Regions from separate parts of the Arthrobacter sp. 9E16 genome, predicted to be linked through region 3. Evidence: riboswitches for the same ligand, from Rfam matches in the RefSeq annotation. Region 3 holds a riboswitch; each other region holds the start of a gene.
What was found. A riboswitch is a leader RNA that binds a small molecule or an ion and turns the genes downstream of it on or off. The one in region 3 is predicted to bind S-adenosylmethionine.

Region 1 (4,194 bases), on a different contig from region 3:
AGGCCCGCCACGGAGGTGATGTCCGAGTCGGCGCCCACCGCCAGGGCCGCCCATTCCGGCTGGGAGAAAATGTCGATGGCCTTGATCGGGGATCCGTTGGCGCGGTGCAGCAGCGCTGCGGACCCTGCGGTGGAACCGACGTCGATCGCCCCGGAGCGCAGGTTTTCATTGGCCTTGTTGGAGCCGGCCGACTGCACCCACTCCACCGTGACGCCGTCGTCGGCGAGGGCGGATTCCAGCCAGCCCTGGTCCTTGATGATCAGGCTGAGCGGGTTGTAGGTGGCGAAGTCGAGGGTGAGGGTTCCTCCGTCGGCCGCGCCGGCGTCGGCGGCGGCATCGGAATCCTCGCCTGCCACGCAACCGGTCAGCAGCAGGGAAGCTGCGGCGGCGGCTGCGGCCAGGGTCTTGAGCGCGGTGCGGGAAGCTGAGGGGGAACTGAGGGAACGGCTGTTCATGGGGATTCTTTCTGATGAGTTGGCTGCGAGGCATCGCGGTTCATGCGCAAAATGGGCGCAGAACGGCGGGGGTAGCGGCCCTTAGAGGGGTGACGCCGGGAGAAGTTTTAGTGGCGGTCGACGCCGAGGCGGGCCAGGAGCTCGCCGCGCATTCGGGCCAGCTCGGCCGAGGCGCGGTTCCGCGGGCGCGGGCCGGGCACGGTGATGGTGTCCGTAATGGTGGCTCCGGCAGCACCGGGCTCCCTGCCCAGGACGATGATGCGGTCTGCCAGCTGGAGGGCTTCGTCCACGTCGTGGGTTACCAGCAGCACCGTGGTGGGGGTGGCCCGGTGAACCGCGAGCAGCAGGTCCTGCATCTTCAGCCGGGTCAGGGCATCCAGTGCACCGAACGGTTCATCCAGCAGGAGCACGCCGGGCGTGCGGGCCAGGGCCCGGGCAAGAGAAGCGCGCTGCGCCATGCCACCGGAAACTGCCCGGGGACGGTGTTTGGCGAATGCGGCCAGTTCCACCAGCTCCAGCAGTTCGGCCACCTTGGCCTTGCCGTTCTTGGCGCTGATGCCCTTGGGCAGGCCCATGGCGATGTTGGCCTGCAGGGTTTGCCAGGGCAGCAGCCGCGGTTCCTGGAACGCGACGGCGCACCGGTCATCAATGCCGCGCACGGGTGTTCCGTTGATCCGGACTTCCCCGCTGGTTGGAGCGTCCAGGCCGGCTGCGGCCCGCAGGAGCGTGGACTTTCCGCAGCCGCTGGAGCCCAGGATGGCCAGGACTTCGCCGGCATGTACGTCAAAGGTGATGTCCCGCAGCACCTGGTGGGTTTCACCGCCGGAGCCGAATGCGCGGCCGAGGGAGGAAAAGGCAACGGGAAGGGCGGAACCGGCGGCGCGCGTTTGGGGCGGCGCGGCGGCAGGGGACTGTGAAGCCAGAGCGGTCATGTTAACTCTCCATCGGTCCTGGCAGTAGCACCCTACGGATAACGCCTTGGGCCGGGAGGCCTCCTGCGGTGTTGTCCTCGCTATTGCCGTCCCTCAAGGAGGAGGTACGGCAACCAGGGTTGCTGCGGCTTCACTGATCCAGGTCTCTCAGCCGCTCGGGATGGTCAAGAGCAACTAAACGCGCGATTGCGGAAACCGGCAAGTCCCCCGCGTAATATTTCGACGCCGCCTGTGCCGGCGGGGGCGCCGGCGGGGGAGTGGAGGCCAGGCTATCTGTGGAGTCTGGGACAGGATGGGGAATGCTGCCAACCAGTGGTCATGCGGGGTCATAAATCCGTTCACACGGGGTCATGTTCTTTCCTTGCCTGTTCCGCTGTGCAAATACTGGTGGCGAAGGATCATGAGTCCCAACGCAAAGCTCTGGCTGGTTGGGCGGCAACCCTCTTTCCGTAGCGGGGTGCCCCAGATGAGGATCCGGCCGTGTCGCGTCCGCGAACGGCAAGTACGGCGCCCCAGCGGGTGCGTCCCGTCCCGAAGGATTTCCCCGTGTCCGAATCATCTTCCTCAACACCTCAGAACAGCCGGCGGCAGATCCGGTTCAACGCCTTTGACATGAACTGCGTGGGCCATCAGTCTCCGGGACTGTGGCGCCATCCGCAGGACCAGTCCGCGAATTACACGGATCTCCGCTACTGGGCCAACCTGGCCCAAACCTGCGAGCGCGGATTGTTTGACGGCATCTTTATCGCAGACGTCCTGGGCACCTATGACGTGTATGGAAACTCCAACGAGGCCACACTGCGGCAGGGCACCCAGGTGCCGGTGAATGACCCGCTGCTGCTGGTCTCCGCCATGGCACTGGTCACCGAGCACCTCGGTTTCGGCATCACCGCGGGAACAGCCTATGAACACCCCTACCCCTTCGCGCGGCGCCTCTCCACCCTGGACCACCTCACCAACGGCCGGGTCGGCTGGAACGTGGTCACCGGCTACCTGCCCTCGGCGGCCCGCAACATGGGTGCCGAAGACCAGCTTGAGCACGACGAGCGCTACAACCACGCGGATGAATACCTCGAGGTGATCTACAAGCTGCTGGAAGGCTCCTGGGAGGATGACGCCGTCGTCCGGGACAAGGACAGCGGCATCTTCACCGACCCGGCGAAGGTGCATGACATCAACCATGAGGGCAAGTACTTCAAGGTTCCCGGCATCCATATCAGTGAGCCGTCACCGCAGCGCACCCCGGTGATCTTCCAGGCCGGCGCCTCGCCGCGGGGCATTGCCTTTGCCGCCGGCAATGCCGAGGCCGTCTTCGTGGGCGCCCCCACGAAGGAAAAGCTCAGGGCCACGGTCACCCGGATTCGTGATGCCGCCGAAGCCGCCGGCCGGGACCGCCACTCCATCCGGATCTACACGCTGCTGACCATCATCACCGCGGCAACATCCGAGGAAGCCGAAGCCAAGCATGTGGACTACCAGCGGTACGCCAGCGACGAGGGTGCCCTGGCCCTGATGTCCGGCTGGCTCGGCGTGGATCTGTCCACCTACAACCTGGACGAGCCGCTGGGCAATGTGCAGTCCAATGCGATCCAGTCTGCCGCGGACAACTTCCAAAAAGCGAAGGACGACGGCGAACCCTGGACGGTGCGCGACATCGCCGAATCCGCGGGGATCGGCGGGCTGGGTCCGCGGCTGGTGGGCTCGGGGTCCGACGTCGCCGAGGAGCTGATCCGGTGGGTGGAAGAGACCGATGTGGACGGCTTCAACCTGGCCTACGCCATTACCCCGGGTACCTTCGAGGACGTGGTGGAATTTGTGGTGCCGGAGCTGCAGAAGCGCGGTGCCTACCGGACGGAATATACCCCGGGGACGCTGCGCCACAAGCTCTTCGGTGCCGGTGACAAGCTGCCCGAAAACCACCGCGGTGCGTCCTTCCGGCTTCAGCCGGCAGGGATTCCGGCACGCTGAGGGGTTCCGCCGTCCGGCCGGAGGTTTGCGGGGCGGGTTCCGGGCGGGGCCATTGACCGGGGACGGACTGCCTCCTTACGTTTGAAGGGTCCGCGCAGTGAACCCTTTAGCGAGCAGGAGTCGGCTATGGAACCCTCACCCAGCGCCACCGGCATGGCCCTTTCCGCCGACGGCACCCGCATCGCCTGGTCCCGGCAGGGCGACGGTCCGCCCCTGGTGATCGTGGATCCGCTGACAGCTGACCGCAACAGTTCCAGTACCCGGGCCCTGGCGCAGCTGCTCTCCGGAAACCACACCGTCTACACGTATGACCGGCGCGGACTGGGTGAAAGCGACGTGGGGGAGGAGTACACGGCCGAGTCCGACGTTGATGACCTGCTGGCAGTGGTGCAGGTGGCCGGCGGAAGGGCAGACCTCTACGGGTTCGCGTCGGGTGCCTTCCTGGCGCTGCGCGCCGCCGAGGAGTCCGCCGTCATCACGCGGGTTGTCGCGCTGGAGCCGACCCTGGCCCTGGAGGAGGGTGAAGACGAGATGCTGGTGCTGCAGACGGAACTTGAGGGACTCGGCGGTGTGCAGGTGCCCGTGCTGGTGCTGGCAGGGAGCGCCAGCGGCAACGAAACGCAGGATCTGGCCCGGCGGGCCGCCGATGCCCTGGAGGAAGGGGAGTTCCAGCTGCTGGAAGGCAGCACGGCCAGTGTGCCGGAGACCGCCCTGGCCGATGCCATCGAATCTTTCCTGAGCTGAGGCACGCAGCCGGGCGTAAGCTGGTGCCCGATCCAGAGCCCACCGAAGGACGGCAGATGACACACGTCAATAACCCCGCAGTTGTCGAAGCACTT
Region 2 (4,194 bases), 550 kb from region 3:
CTTCAAGGTCATGGGCCTGTCGCAGGAAGACGCCCAGGAGAAGTTCGGGTTCCTGCTTGAAGGATTCAAGTACGGCGCACCGCCCCACGGCGGCATCGCCTTCGGCTGGGACCGTGTGGTCGCGCTGCTTTCGGGCAGCGAATCCATCCGCGACGTCATTGCCTTCCCGAAGTCCGGCGGCGGCTATGACCCGCTGACCCAGGCTCCGGCTCCGATCACTGCCCAGCAGCGCAAGGAAGCCGGCGTGGACTTCAAGCCGGAAAAGAAGGCTGAAGCCAAGAAGGACGACGCCAAGAAGGACTAGGTCTTTCGCAGGATTCCAGAATGATGAAGGTGCCCGGCCGCTGATGCGGCCGGGCACCTTCATCTTTCGACGCGCCGTTAAATTTGGGTGAATTATTCCGGCAGCCTGTTTTAGCCCGGTGCGGGCGCCATAGTGGGGACCGGCAAATTGTAGACAACAAGCCAGTAATCTCCGTCCGGCCCGTCCACTGTGATGGACGCCGGGGTTTGATCGGGTGTGACGATGTGTTCAAAAGACGTTAGGACCGGCCAATTGCAATTGTTGCTGCTGGAAGCGGTCACTGGGTTTGAATCAGCGTCCCGAACCTCGACGCTGTAGTCCCCGGGCTGGTTACAGGTGAGGTACACGCTGAAGCTGGTCCCCGGTTCCATCGCGGGCAGATCGAAGGTGCTCCTCCCGGTGCCGGGTTCCTCGAGCACGAGGCTGGCGTTGAGAGGGCGCCCCTGGGGATTTTGCTGGAAGTAGCTCTCGAGGCTGATGGGATTGTCCGCCCGGAACAGTGCCAGCATGGCGGGGTCGCTGGGGGCAGGAGGCTCCGTGCTTCCCGGGGGCAGTTCCACGCCGATGCTGCTCCGGCTGGACGAACCGGCTTTGGGGGAGGCCGTGGCGGTCTCCCCGGCTGTGGCTGACGATGTGGCCGGTTTAGAGGAAGCGGCCTCGGGCTCCTCCTGGGCGCTGCATCCTGTCAGCACCAGACCCAGCGCCGCTGCGGGAAGCAGGGCCTTATGCATAAACGGCAAATCCGACGCTCTGCCGGGCCTTGCCTTATTCCGTGATGTTCCATTGGCATTTCTGTTTCTGGTCATCTCCGCTACTTCCTTCCGAAGTAATCCGAAGAACGATAGTGGAGCCGGCTTCGAATGTAAAGGATTGGTAACGGACGGCCGCTGTCATAAACGCGTGGAAACAATTCCCGGCTCCGTATTTCCGGTGCCGACACATTTCTGCCGGTCAGGCGAATTCGGGAACGCCCAGACGGCGAAACGCTGAACCGTGGAATATCAGGGGCTCATGGGCATCGTCGTGTGAGGCATGGCCGTGCACCCGTAGCAGCACCACCTGATGGTCCCCGGCCGGAACCTCATTCTCCACAGAGCACTCAAGCCAGAGGGCGGCCCGGTCCAGGAACAATGATCCGGAGTCATCCGTGTGCAGATCCAGTCCGGTGAAGCGGTTTCCGGCCCTGGACGCAATCTGTTTGCAGACGCCCTCGTGATCGGAACCCAAAATCGACACGCCAATCCGGGCCGAGCCCCGCAGCACCGGCCATGTGCGGGACGTGTTCTGCACGGCAAACATCACCAGCGGCGGATCCATGGAAACGCCCACCGTGAAGGAAGAAGCAACCAGGCCCTGCGGCTCGCCGTCGATGACCGCGCACAGGGCGGCAACGCCGGACGGAAAACGGGAGAACGCCCGGCGCAATGCAGCGGGCTGAAGGTCGGTCAAAAGTGCCATGCTCAAAAGATCCTCTGCCTCAAGCGCCCGGTAACCCGATACGTCGGTAGCGAAGCGCGGTACTTGCCGGGCCGGTTGGAAACCGGGCGGCCGAATCGTCACCTGGAGCACCCCGCTACGGCGAGAGGGTTGCCGTCCAGCCGGCCAGGGCCCGTGGCTGGAACTCTTGATTCTTGCTCCAACGTAGGCCGGGCAGCACCGGGACACAAACCCCCGCCACAGTTCGTAAACTCCGCTTCATAAAAGTCATGGGGATGAAGGGATACAGTGTGAAGAATGAGACAGCGGTGGTTTAAACAGGTGGACGTTTTCGGCAGCGAACCGTATTTGGGCAACCCGCTGGCGGTGGTGCTCGAAGCGGAAGGGCTGACGGATGCTGAGATGGCCTCCTTCGCCCGGTGGACCAACCTTTCCGAGACCACCTTCGTCCTGCCGCCCACTGTGGACGGGGCCGACTACCGGGTCCGGATCTTCACCCCCGGCGGGGAGATTCCCTTCGCCGGACACCCTACGCTGGGCACGTGCCACGCCTGGCTGGAGACCGGGGCCAAGCGCCGGTACCCCGACGTCGTCGTACAGGAATGCGGCATAGGACTCGTGACGCTGCACGCCAATGCCGGGATCGCGGCGTTTGCCGCTCCGCCCCTGCTGCGCTCCGGTGCGCTGGAAGACGATGTCCTGGACCAGGCCCGGCAGGCACTGGGCCTGGAACCGGAGCAAATCCTCGCCTCCAACTGGATCGACAACGGACCCGGCTGGCTGGGACTGCTGCTCCGGGACGCCGCAACTGTCCTGGCGCTGAACCCGAATCCCGTGATCATGGGCAACCTGCGCGTGGGCGTCATTGGCGCGCAGCCGGCGGACGCGGAAACAGACTTTGAAGTGCGCGCCTTCGTACCGGGTCTCGGTATTGCAGAGGATCCGGTCACCGGCAGCCTCAATGCCGGACTCGCCCAGTGGCTGATCGGAGCCTCGCTGGCACCGGAACGCTACGTCGTCACCCAGGGCACTGCCGTCCAGCGCTCCGGCCGGGTCCGGGTCTTCACCCGGGACCGCAAGATCTGGGTGGGCGGATCCACGGTCACCTGCATTGACGGCACCGTCACACTGTAAATCGGGCACCATGTTCACCCTAAACTCGCTCGCCCTTCCGGTTATCGGTGCACCCATGGCCGGGGGGCCTTCCACCCCGGAGCTGGCTGCTGCTGTGGGGGAGACCGGCGGGCTCGGCTTCCTGGCCGCCGGTTACAAGAGCACCGGCACCGTGGCGGACCAGATTACCCAGCTGCGCAGGCTGAGCGGCCGGCCCTTTGGCCTGAACCTCTTCGTTCCGGATGCTGCCAACACCTACCCGGTTGCCGCGCAGGATCAGGCTGCGGGGAAGGCGGAAGCCCGGGCTCGAAAAATCGAAGCGGCCCTGATCTTCCGTGAGCACCTGGTCACAGCAGCAGGACAGGGGCCAGCCGGAACCACGGTCCCCGAACCCGCGATGCCGAACCCCAACGACGACGACGCCTGGCAAGCCAAGCTGGAGCTGGTCCTCCGGGAGCGGGTCCCGGTAGTGTCCTTCACCTTCGGATTGCCGGAACCGGCGGTCTTTGCCGAACTTGCCGCGCAGGGAATCTGCAGCGTGGTGACGGTCACCGATGCCGGCGAGGCGCGCGCGGCGGCAGCTGCCGGAGCGAACATCCTGTGCGTGCAGGGCCCGGAAGCCGGCGGACACCGGGGAACCCTGGACAGCGGGAAGGTGCCGGGGAAGGTCTCCTTAACTGACCTGCTGCAGCAGGTTCGAGAAGCCTGCCCGCTTCCGTTGGTAGCCGCGGGAGGCATTTCCACCCCGGAGGACGCGTCCGCAGCTCTGGCCGCCGGGGCGGGTGCCGTCCAAATGGGAACCCTGCTGCTGCTCAGCGACGAAGCCGGGACCAGCAAGGTGCACCGCGGCGGGTTGATGGATGCCATCCAGGGGCGCAGGGATCCAGGTACGGCGCTGACCCGGGCCTTCTCCGGCCGTCCGGCGAGGGGGCTGATCAATGACTTCATGCGTGCCTATCCGGATGCCCCGGACGCGTACCCGTACATCAATCACGTCACCAGCCCGCTCCGGGCCGCCGCCGCGGCGGCAGGCAATCCGGAAGGAGTCAGCCTGTGGGCCGGAACAGGGTTCCGGCACGCCGCTGAAGCTCCGGCGCAGGTGATTCTCCGCCGCCTGTTCGGGCTGGCCGACTGAGGGCGGTCCCGTCACGGCACGGCCCGGCTCCAGGCCAAGCGCCTTAGGGCACCGTAATTCGGATGAAAACGGAGCAGGCATCCTTAGCAGCCTGAGCCAGCACCGCCAGTTTAGGGTCCTGAACATCGAGCGGACGCAGCCGGGTCAGGTTGCTCCACCGCGCGAAGATCTTCTGCCGCGCCAGCACCTCGGTCAGCACACGGTC
Region 3 (4,194 bases):
GGCCAGCGGAACGCTGTACAGGAAGACCGAGCCGACGCCGACGCCGTACGCACTTTCCACCAGCACGGCAATGGCGTCAGGAAGTTCGGAGACCTTGGGGATGGATCCGCTGCCCAGGGCCACGGCGGCCGCAGCCTGGTCAGCCGGCGCCAGCGCACCGATGCCGTCCTTGATTTCGGAGGCAACGATGGTCCCGAGCACCGAACCCAGCACGGAAACACCCACGGTGCCGCCGAGACTGCGGAAGAAGGTCACCGCGCTGGTGGCCACACCGAGGTTCTTCACCTCAATGGAGTTCTGGACCACGAGCACCAGGTTCTGCATCAGCATGCCCAGGCCTGCGCCCAGAACGGCCATGTAGATGCCGACCAGCACCAGGTTGGTGTCATAGGCCAGCGTGCTCAGCAGGATGGAACCCACCACGGTGAGCACACCGCCGGAAATCATCACGGCCTTCCACTTGCCGGTGCGGCTGATGATCGTTCCGAACAGCGTGGAGGAGACCAGCAGGCCGGCCATCATGGGGATGGTCAGCAGGCCGGACTCGGTGGGGGTGGCACCGCGGGCCAGCTGCATGTACTGCGCCAGGAACACAGAAGTGCCGAACATGGACACGCCCACGGAAATGCTCGCCACGACGGCAAGGGTGAAGGTGCGGTTCTTGAACATGGACAGCGGAATGATCGGTTCCGGGGACTTGAATTCAACCAGCACGGCAGCGATCAGCAGCAAGGCGGATCCGGCGACCGTCAGGAAGGAGGCCAGCGAGGCCCAGCCGAACTGGTTGCCCGCCAGGGTCACCCAGATCATCAGCAGCGACACACCGCCGGCGATCAGGACAGCACCCAAGTAGTCGATGTGGACCTTGCGCTTGGCGTGCTGGGGCAGGTGCAGGGTCATCTGCAGCAGGATGATGGCAGCCACCGCCACCGGCAGGGCAATGAAGAAGTTCCAGCGCCAGCCGAAGGCGTCAGTGACAACACCGCCCAGCAGCGGTCCGCCCACTGTGCCCACCGCCATGACGGCACCAAAGAGTCCGGCGTACTTCCCGCGGTCGCGCGGGCTGATGATGTCAGCCATGATGATCTGGCTCAGCGCGGCGAGACCACCGGCACCCAGACCCTGCAGCACGCGGAAGACAATCAGCGTGCTGGTGTCCTGCGAGAAGCCGGCCAGGGCCGAGCCGAGCACAAAGATGCCAAGAGCGAGCTGGATCAGCAGCTTGCGGTTGAACAGGTCAGCAAACTTGCCCCACAGCGGCGTTGACACCGTTGTGGCCAGCAGTGTTCCCGTCACCACCCAGGTGTAGGCGGACTGGTTGCCGTCAAGGTCCGAGATGATCAGCGGCAGGGAGGTGGAAACCACCGTGCCCGCCAGAATCGAGACAAACATGCCAAGGAGCAGGCCGGAAAGGGATTCCAGCACCTGCTTGTGAGTCATGGTCCCGTCCGGGGAGGCGGTCCGCTTGGGCACCTTGGCCTTCTTTTCGGACTTTTTTTCGGGGGGACGTTCTGCGGGGGACATCGGGCTCCTGCTAGTAGTTGATTTAGATCAACTATATAAGTAATTGCCCTTAGTCAACTAATTTCGTGGCGTATCGCACACCCTTGGCCGGACGCCCGGTCCCGGGTCCGGATGGCACCGCCGTGAACCTCTGTGACCGCCGATGACGCACCGAGACGCCCCTGAGGTCAAAAACGGTCATCGCTGGCCCGGCCGTGATCCATGGGCTAGCTTTTCCTTAACCATCCCGAGCGGCCGAGAGACCTGGATCGACGACGCCGCAGCAACCCTCCCCGCCCAGCAGCGGGGAACGGTGCTACTGCCAGGACCGATGGAGAAGCTGCGCGCTTTCGTTGGTCAGCTTCGCCCTGCCCCGGCACGGCGAAGCTGACGCCGGCGAACCTGCGTCGCCCTCCGCCGGGCGATGATTCAGGAGCCTGACGTGAGCCCAGCAAGACCTCCCAAACCCCATCCCCAGATACCCCGCACCCTCGCCGTCCTCACGGCAGGGGCCATGCTCGCCACTGCCGTTTCCGGTTGCGGCGGGCCGGCCGCAGCCAGCGGCAGCGACACCTTTGTCTTTGCCACCGGCAAGGACATTTCCTGCCTGGATCCCCACGTGGACGGCGACATGCCGCAGGCATCCATCGCAGCGAACTACCTGGATTCCCTCGTTTCACAGGACAGCGGCGGCACCATCCACCCGTGGCTCGCCACAGCATGGTCAGTGTCCGGCGACGGCCTCACCTACACCTTCACAGTGCGCGACGACGTCTGGTTCACCGACGGGACAAAACTCACCGCGGAAGCAGTGAAGGCAAACCTGGACCACATGGTGGATCCAAACACCCAGTCAGGTACCGCAGGCGGTTACCTCAAACCCTACGAGTCCACGCAGGTAGTGGACCCGACCACCGCCGTCGTCACCCTGAACCGCCCGTATGCGGCGTTCCTTGAGGTGCTCGCCCAGCCCTTCCTCGGCATCCAGTCACCCGCGGCCCTGAAGCGGCCGCAAGTGGAAAACTGCCACTCGCCGGTGGGCTCGGGACCGTACAAGATCCTGGACTACGTCCCGCAGTCCAAGGTCACCCTGGTCCGCAACGAAGACTACAACTCCGCTCCGCCCTACGCGCAGCATGACGGCCCGGCACACATTGAGAAGATCGAATGGCGCATTGTTCCCGAAGACTCCACCAGGTACGGCCTGCTGCGGGCAGGCCAGGCGGACGCCCTGGACCTCATGCCCTCGGTCCACTTTGCCGAGGCGGAAGCGGACGGAAACGTGGAGCTGACCCTGCGTGACCGGCCCGGAAACCCTACCAACCTCATCCTCAACACCACCCGTGCGCCGTTTGACGACCTCAACGTCCGCAAGGCTTTCCTGCACAGCGCCTACGTGGACGCGGGCATCAACAGCGTCTACTTCGGCACCGTCACCCGGGCCGGCGGGCCGCTCAGCTCCACCACCGGTTTCTACTCCCCCGATTTTGAGCACGTCTATGACCCGGACCCCGCCGAAGCAGCCCGCCTGCTCGATGATGCCGGCTGGACGGAGCACGACGCCGAAGGATACCGGGTGAAAGACGGCGAGCGCCTGAGAGTTCATTTCCCGTACACCCCCGGAGCCTGGCCCGCTGCGCACCAGGCGCTGGTCACTCAAATCCAGGCGACAGCGAAGCAGGCCGGCTTCGAGGTGCTGATCGAGAACGGCGACGCAGCAACCGTGAGCGAACTGGGCAACACCTTCGAATACGACCTTCGCGCCGATTACTGGAACACCAACACCGCCGATGTGCTCCGCATTGTCTTCTCCTCGGAATACACCGAGTCTGCCGGCTTTGTAGCCAACGGATCGGGCTTTCGCAATCCCGGGCTGGACTCGATCCTGAACGCGGCACTTGCCACCGACGATGCTGCCGTCCGGAAGGACCTTTACCACCAGGCCCAGCAGATCGTCAGCGACCACGCCCTGCAGCTGCCGCTTTACAACCAGGCCAGCCAGGTGGCCCTGCGCAGCGACCGCTGGACAAACCTCACCCTTGAACCCAGCCTTTCCCTCCCCTACCTCTACGACGTCACGGCGGTGGATCCCCAATGAGCACCCAATCCCTTGATCCCCTCAACACGGCACCTCGCACAACGGTGTCCGGAGGCAGCACCGGCCGCATTGTCGGTAAGCGGGCCGCCGGCAGCGTTTTTGTCCTCTGGGCGGCCGTCACCCTCACCTTCTTTGTCCTGCACCTCACGCCCGGCGATCCCGTAACAGCGATCCTCGGGGGTGCCGGATCCTCCCCGTCGCCCGAGACGGTGGCAGCGGTAAGAGCCCAGTACGGACTCGACCGGCCCGTTCTTCTGCAGTACCTCTCCTATCTGGGCAACCTGATTACCGGGGACTTTGGGGTGTCCTATATCTTCAAGGTTCCCGTGATCGAGATCATCGGCCCGCAGATCCTTCCCACCCTGCAGCTCGCCGGACTGGCGCTGGCCTTCGCATGGGTCATCGCCCTGGCATTCACGCTCCTCACGGTGGGCCGCGGACGCCTGCTCGACGGCGTCGGCCGGACCCTGGAGGTGTTCTTCGCTTCCCTTCCCCCGTTCTGGGTGGGCATCATGCTTGCGGTCCTCTTCGCCGTCATCCTGGGCTGGTTCCCGGTAGCCGGAGACGACGGCTTCCGCTCGCTCGTCCTGCCG
Region 4 (4,194 bases), on a different contig from region 3:
AGACCTGCTGGCCGCCGCGCACGCCCTGGCGGACCGGATTGCCCGCCAGGACCCGCTGGCCGTCCGGCTCACCAAAACGGTGTTTGCCGCCCCGGCGGACGCCCACCCCGCCATCGACAATTTGGCGCAGGGGATTCTGTTTGAATCGCAGGCCAAGTTTGACCGCATGTCCGCATTCCTTGAGAGGAAGAAAAAGTAATGGCAGTTCCCTCCACGGTAGGAGTGCTCGGCGGCGGGCGGATGGGCGCGGGTATCGCCCACGCCTTCGTCACGGCCGGAGCAACGGTGGTGGTGGTGGAGCGCGACGACGACGCCGCCTCCGCCGCTTATGACCGCGTCTCCGGCGCACTGGCCAAGAGCGTCGAGCGCGGCACCGTTTCCGCGGGCCTGGCGGACCTGACCGCGCGTTTGTCCGTTTCCACGAACTATGCGGCGTTCTCCGGTGCCGGGTTGGTGGTGGAAGCAGTGCCGGAGGATTTCGGACTGAAGGCAGCAGCCCTGGTTGCGGTCGAGGAGCAGCTGGGATCCGAGGCCTGGCTGGCGTCCAACACGTCTTCACTGTCCGTCTCCGGCCTGGCGGAAAAGCTGCAGCGCCCGGAGCGGTTTTGCGGGCTGCACTTTTTCAACCCGGTGCCCGCCTCCACCCTGATCGAGGTGGTGCTGGGAAAGCAGACCTCCGAGGAGCTGGCTGAAGCCGCCGCCGCCTGGGCGCAGGACCTCGGCAAGACGCCCGTCGTCGTGAACGATGCCCCGGGCTTTGCCAGCTCCCGGCTGGGAGTGGCCATCGCCCTGGAAGCCATGCGCATGGTGGAGGAGGGCGTGGCCACGGCAGAGGATATCGATGCCGCCATGGTCCTGGGCTACAAGCACCCCACGGGACCGCTGCGGACCACCGACATTGTGGGTCTGGACGTGCGCCTGGGCATTGCCGAGTATCTTGCCGAAACCCTTGGTCCGCGGTTTGAACCGCCGCAGATCCTTCGGGACAAGGTGGCGCGCGGCGAGCTCGGCCGGAAGTCCGGCAAGGGCTTCTTCGACTGGTCCTAGAGTGGCGTGATGGGCAACCGGGATGTGGAGTGGGAAGGCGCGGCGAATGCCCGTGACCTGGGCGGCATCCCGGTTGCCGGCGGCGGCTCCGTGGCACCCGGCCGGATCTTCCGGATGGGCCGGTCCGAATGGCTCACTGAGCGGGGCTGGGCGCAGGCCCGCGAAGCAGGCGTCCGCACCGTCATCGACCTCCGCAACGACGTCGAGCAGGGCCGCCGGGACACCGACCCGGAGGTGGGCGCCGACGCCGCTGCCGGCATCACCTTCCTGACCCGGCCCACGCAGGAAGCGAACGATCCCGACTTCACCGCGCTCTGCGGCCCGTACATGGATTCACCCAAGTGGTATCGGGAGAACCTGCGCCGCTGGCCGGAGAAGATCGCCGCCGTCGTTCAGGCCCTCGCAGACGCCGACGACGGCGCGGTGGTGATCCACTGCTCCGCCGGCAGGGACCGCACCGGGCTCATCATTATGCTCCTGCTCCAGCTGGCCGGGGCATCGCCGGAGGCCATTGCCGATGATTATGAGCAGGCCGTACGCGGCATTAATGCCTTCCACGCCACGCAGGTGCATCCGCGGGAAAAGCCGCTGACCTCCGAGCAGGAAGACGCCCGGGTGGCCGACGGAAGGCGTGAACTGCTCCGCGCCCTGGACGGGCTGGACGCGGAACAGTACCTGCGCGACGCCGGGGTCAGCCCTGCTGTGCTGAAGCGGCTTCGGCGCCGGATGCTGAACTGAACCCGCTACACGGCCTGAGCTTTTCCGGCGTCGCCAAGTAGAAAAAAGAGCGCCGGGCCGGGCCGTCGAAACCGCCGGGGACCAGGAGCGAGGAGTACCGGGCGCACCACTGTGCCGCTCCGCCGGAACCAGCGAGGGCCAGGGCCAGCGTCGGCAGGTCATGGAACCACATCAGCTGCTGCCTGCCGTCCACGACCAGCTGGACGATGCCCAGGTCCAGGTCCACGTAGGCCTGGGCATCCACCCAGTCATCGAAGCCAACAAGCTTCTTGGCATGGATCTGATGGATGTTATGGCCGGGCCGGAAGCTGGCGCAGCGGGTGTCACTGGAAGTGCTCACAGCGTGTTCCTTTACAGGTTGTCCTTGCCTGCGCCGGGCGGCGTCAGGCCGCTTCGTCATCCGAACCACCCGCCGAACATGGGGTTGGTGTGAGGCCAGTCGGAGCTTTTACGGACCCGGATTCCTCCGGGCGTTGGCCACCTCTCGTGAAGCTGACACCACCATAGCGCATGCCGGTGACAGCCGGGAACCGCCGCCGTACGGGAGGCATCAGCGCCAGCCGGCCGCCGGCGCGACATGCTTCACGATGTTTTCCAGCAGCTGCACGTTGTAGTCCACGCCCAGCTGGTTGGGCACCGTCACCAGAAGCGTGTCCGCAGCCTGAACCGCGGCGTCCGCGGCAAGCTGGGCGGCAATGACGTCGGGTTCGCCAATGTAGCTCTTGCCGAACCGGGCCAGGCCGCCGTCGAGCCGCCCCACCTGGTCGCGACCCTCGGCCTGGGCGCGCAGCCCGAAATACCGGCGGTCGGTGTCGGTCACCAGCGGAATGACGCTGCGGCTGACGGAGACCCGCGGAGTCCCCTCATGTCCCGCATCGGCCCAGGCCTTGCGGAACACCGCAATCTGCTCGGCCTGGAGCTCATCGAAGGGAACTCCGGTATCCTCCGTCAGCAGGGTGGAGCTCATCAGGTTCATGCCCTGTTCGCCGGTCCACTTGGCCGTCGCCCGGGTTCCGGAACCCCACCAGATCCGTTCTGCGAGGCCCGGGGACTGCGGATCGATGGCCAGCGCGTCGGAACTGCCGGTCATCATCGGATCCGCGTTCGCCAAACCTGCACCGGCAATCGCAGCCCGGAACACCAGCGTGTGCTTGCGGGCCTCATCCGCATCGGTGCTGTCCCCGGTGGGAACGTAGCCAAATGCCTCATATCCGCGCAGCGCAGGCTCGGGTGAACCCCGGCTCAGGCCCAGCTGAAGCCTGCCGCCGCTGATCAGATCCGCGGCCGCCGCTTCTTCGGCCATGTACAGCGGATTTTCGTAGCGCATATCGATCACCGCCGTGCCCAGTTCAAGCCGGTGAGTCCGTGCGGCCATGGCGGACAGCAGAGGGAACGGCGCAGCGAACTGCGGGGCGAAGTGGTGGACCCGAAGGAAGGCTCCGTCAATGCCCGCTTCCTCGGCTGCCACCGCCGTTTCGACGGTCTGCAGCAGGGCGTCCCTGGCGGTGCGGACAAAGGAACCCTGCACGTCGCGGTAATGTCCAAAGGACAGGAAACCGATCTTCTTCATGTTCATTGACAGCACCGGTTTCCGAGCAGATATTCCCGGCTGCCGGCTCCCCGGCACCACAGGATGAGAGGCGAACAGCATGCACCTGACCATGGTCCCCGGGATTGGCGGCTCCAATGATGAGCACTGGCAAAGCCGGTGGCAGGACGGTGCCGCGGACGTGTCCCGGATTTCGCCGTCGTCGTGGGATGACCCGAACCTGGAGAACTGGATGGACGCGCTCGACGACGCCGCCGGCTCCCGCGGCGGTGACACCATCCTCGTGGCCCACAGCCTGGGCTGCCTGGCCTCCGCCGAGTGGCTGCTGCGCAACCCGAAAGGCGCCCGGGGTGTGCTGCTGGTGGCGCCGCCGGATCCGGCCGAGCCGGCCTTCCCGGACACTGCCGGATCTTTCCGGGACCCGCGGTTGGAGCCGCTTCCGGTGCCCGGACTGCTGGTTGCCAGCGAAAACGATCCCTACTGCACCCTCCCCGGAGCACGGCTGCTGGCCCAGGCCTGGGGTGTCCCCGTGATCGACGCCGGAGCACTGACCCACATCAATGATGAAAGCGGCATCGGGAACTGGCAGCAGGGCCGGGACCTGCTGACCGCGTTTGCCGCGGGGCTGGGCGTTTCCATTCCCCTCGACTGAAAACCGGGTAAGAATGGGGCCCATGAAACTTCCGGTAATGCCGCCCGTAGCCCCCATGCTGGCCAAAGCCGTGACTGCGCTGCCCGAGGGGGACTACTCCTATGAGCCCAAGTGGGACGGTTTCCGCTCCATCATTTTCCGGGACGGTGATGAGTTGGAAATCGGCAGCCGCAACGAAAAGCCGATGACCCGGTACTTTCCGGAACTG

Region 1: it holds a riboswitch for S-adenosylmethionine, as region 3 does, so the genes downstream of both, CXR00_RS06570 (LLM class flavin-dependent oxidoreductase) here and CXR00_RS10695 (ABC transporter substrate-binding protein) in region 3, are expected to answer to the same signal.
Region 2: it holds a riboswitch for S-adenosylmethionine, as region 3 does, so the genes downstream of both, CXR00_RS08175 (flavin reductase family protein) here and CXR00_RS10695 (ABC transporter substrate-binding protein) in region 3, are expected to answer to the same signal.
Region 4: it holds a riboswitch for S-adenosylmethionine, as region 3 does, so the genes downstream of both, CXR00_RS03085 (hypothetical protein) here and CXR00_RS10695 (ABC transporter substrate-binding protein) in region 3, are expected to answer to the same signal.

Annotation. Positions count from the first base shown of each region.
Region 1 covers NZ_PJIU01000001.1:1,355,786-1,359,979, forward strand. Annotated here, with positions in the region: gene CXR00_RS06560 (aliphatic sulfonate ABC transporter substrate-binding protein) at 1-455, opposite strand, end outside; gene CXR00_RS06565 (ABC transporter ATP-binding protein) at 563-1,387, opposite strand; SAM riboswitch class IV at 1,784-1,898, shown strand; gene CXR00_RS06570 (LLM class flavin-dependent oxidoreductase) at 1,934-3,355, shown strand; gene CXR00_RS06575 (alpha/beta fold hydrolase) at 3,482-4,099, shown strand; gene CXR00_RS06580 (CoA-binding protein) at 4,156-4,194, shown strand, end outside.
Region 2 covers NZ_PJIU01000002.1:308,343-312,536, forward strand. Annotated here, with positions in the region: gene aspS (aspartate--tRNA ligase) at 1-304, shown strand, start outside; gene CXR00_RS08170 (hypothetical protein) at 415-1,035, opposite strand; gene CXR00_RS08175 (flavin reductase family protein) at 1,256-1,762, opposite strand; SAM riboswitch class IV at 1,817-1,934, opposite strand; gene CXR00_RS08180 (PhzF family phenazine biosynthesis protein) at 2,039-2,875, shown strand; gene CXR00_RS08185 (nitronate monooxygenase) at 2,886-3,989, shown strand; gene CXR00_RS08190 (acVLRF1 family peptidyl-tRNA hydrolase) at 4,033-4,194, opposite strand, start outside.
Region 3 covers NZ_PJIU01000002.1:853,830-858,023, forward strand. Annotated here, with positions in the region: gene CXR00_RS10690 (MDR family MFS transporter) at 1-1,440, opposite strand, end outside; SAM riboswitch class I at 1,743-1,841, shown strand; gene CXR00_RS10695 (ABC transporter substrate-binding protein) at 1,946-3,601, shown strand; gene CXR00_RS10700 (ABC transporter permease) at 3,598-4,194, shown strand, end outside.
Region 4 covers NZ_PJIU01000001.1:656,951-661,144, reverse strand. Annotated here, with positions in the region: gene CXR00_RS03100 (enoyl-CoA hydratase/isomerase family protein) at 1-199, shown strand, start outside; gene CXR00_RS03095 (3-hydroxyacyl-CoA dehydrogenase family protein) at 199-1,047, shown strand; gene CXR00_RS03090 (tyrosine-protein phosphatase) at 1,057-1,785, shown strand; gene CXR00_RS03085 (hypothetical protein) at 1,739-2,125, opposite strand; SAM riboswitch class IV at 2,141-2,277, opposite strand; gene CXR00_RS03080 (LLM class flavin-dependent oxidoreductase) at 2,336-3,361, opposite strand; gene CXR00_RS03075 (alpha/beta hydrolase) at 3,435-3,986, shown strand; gene CXR00_RS03070 (ATP-dependent DNA ligase) at 4,009-4,194, shown strand, end outside.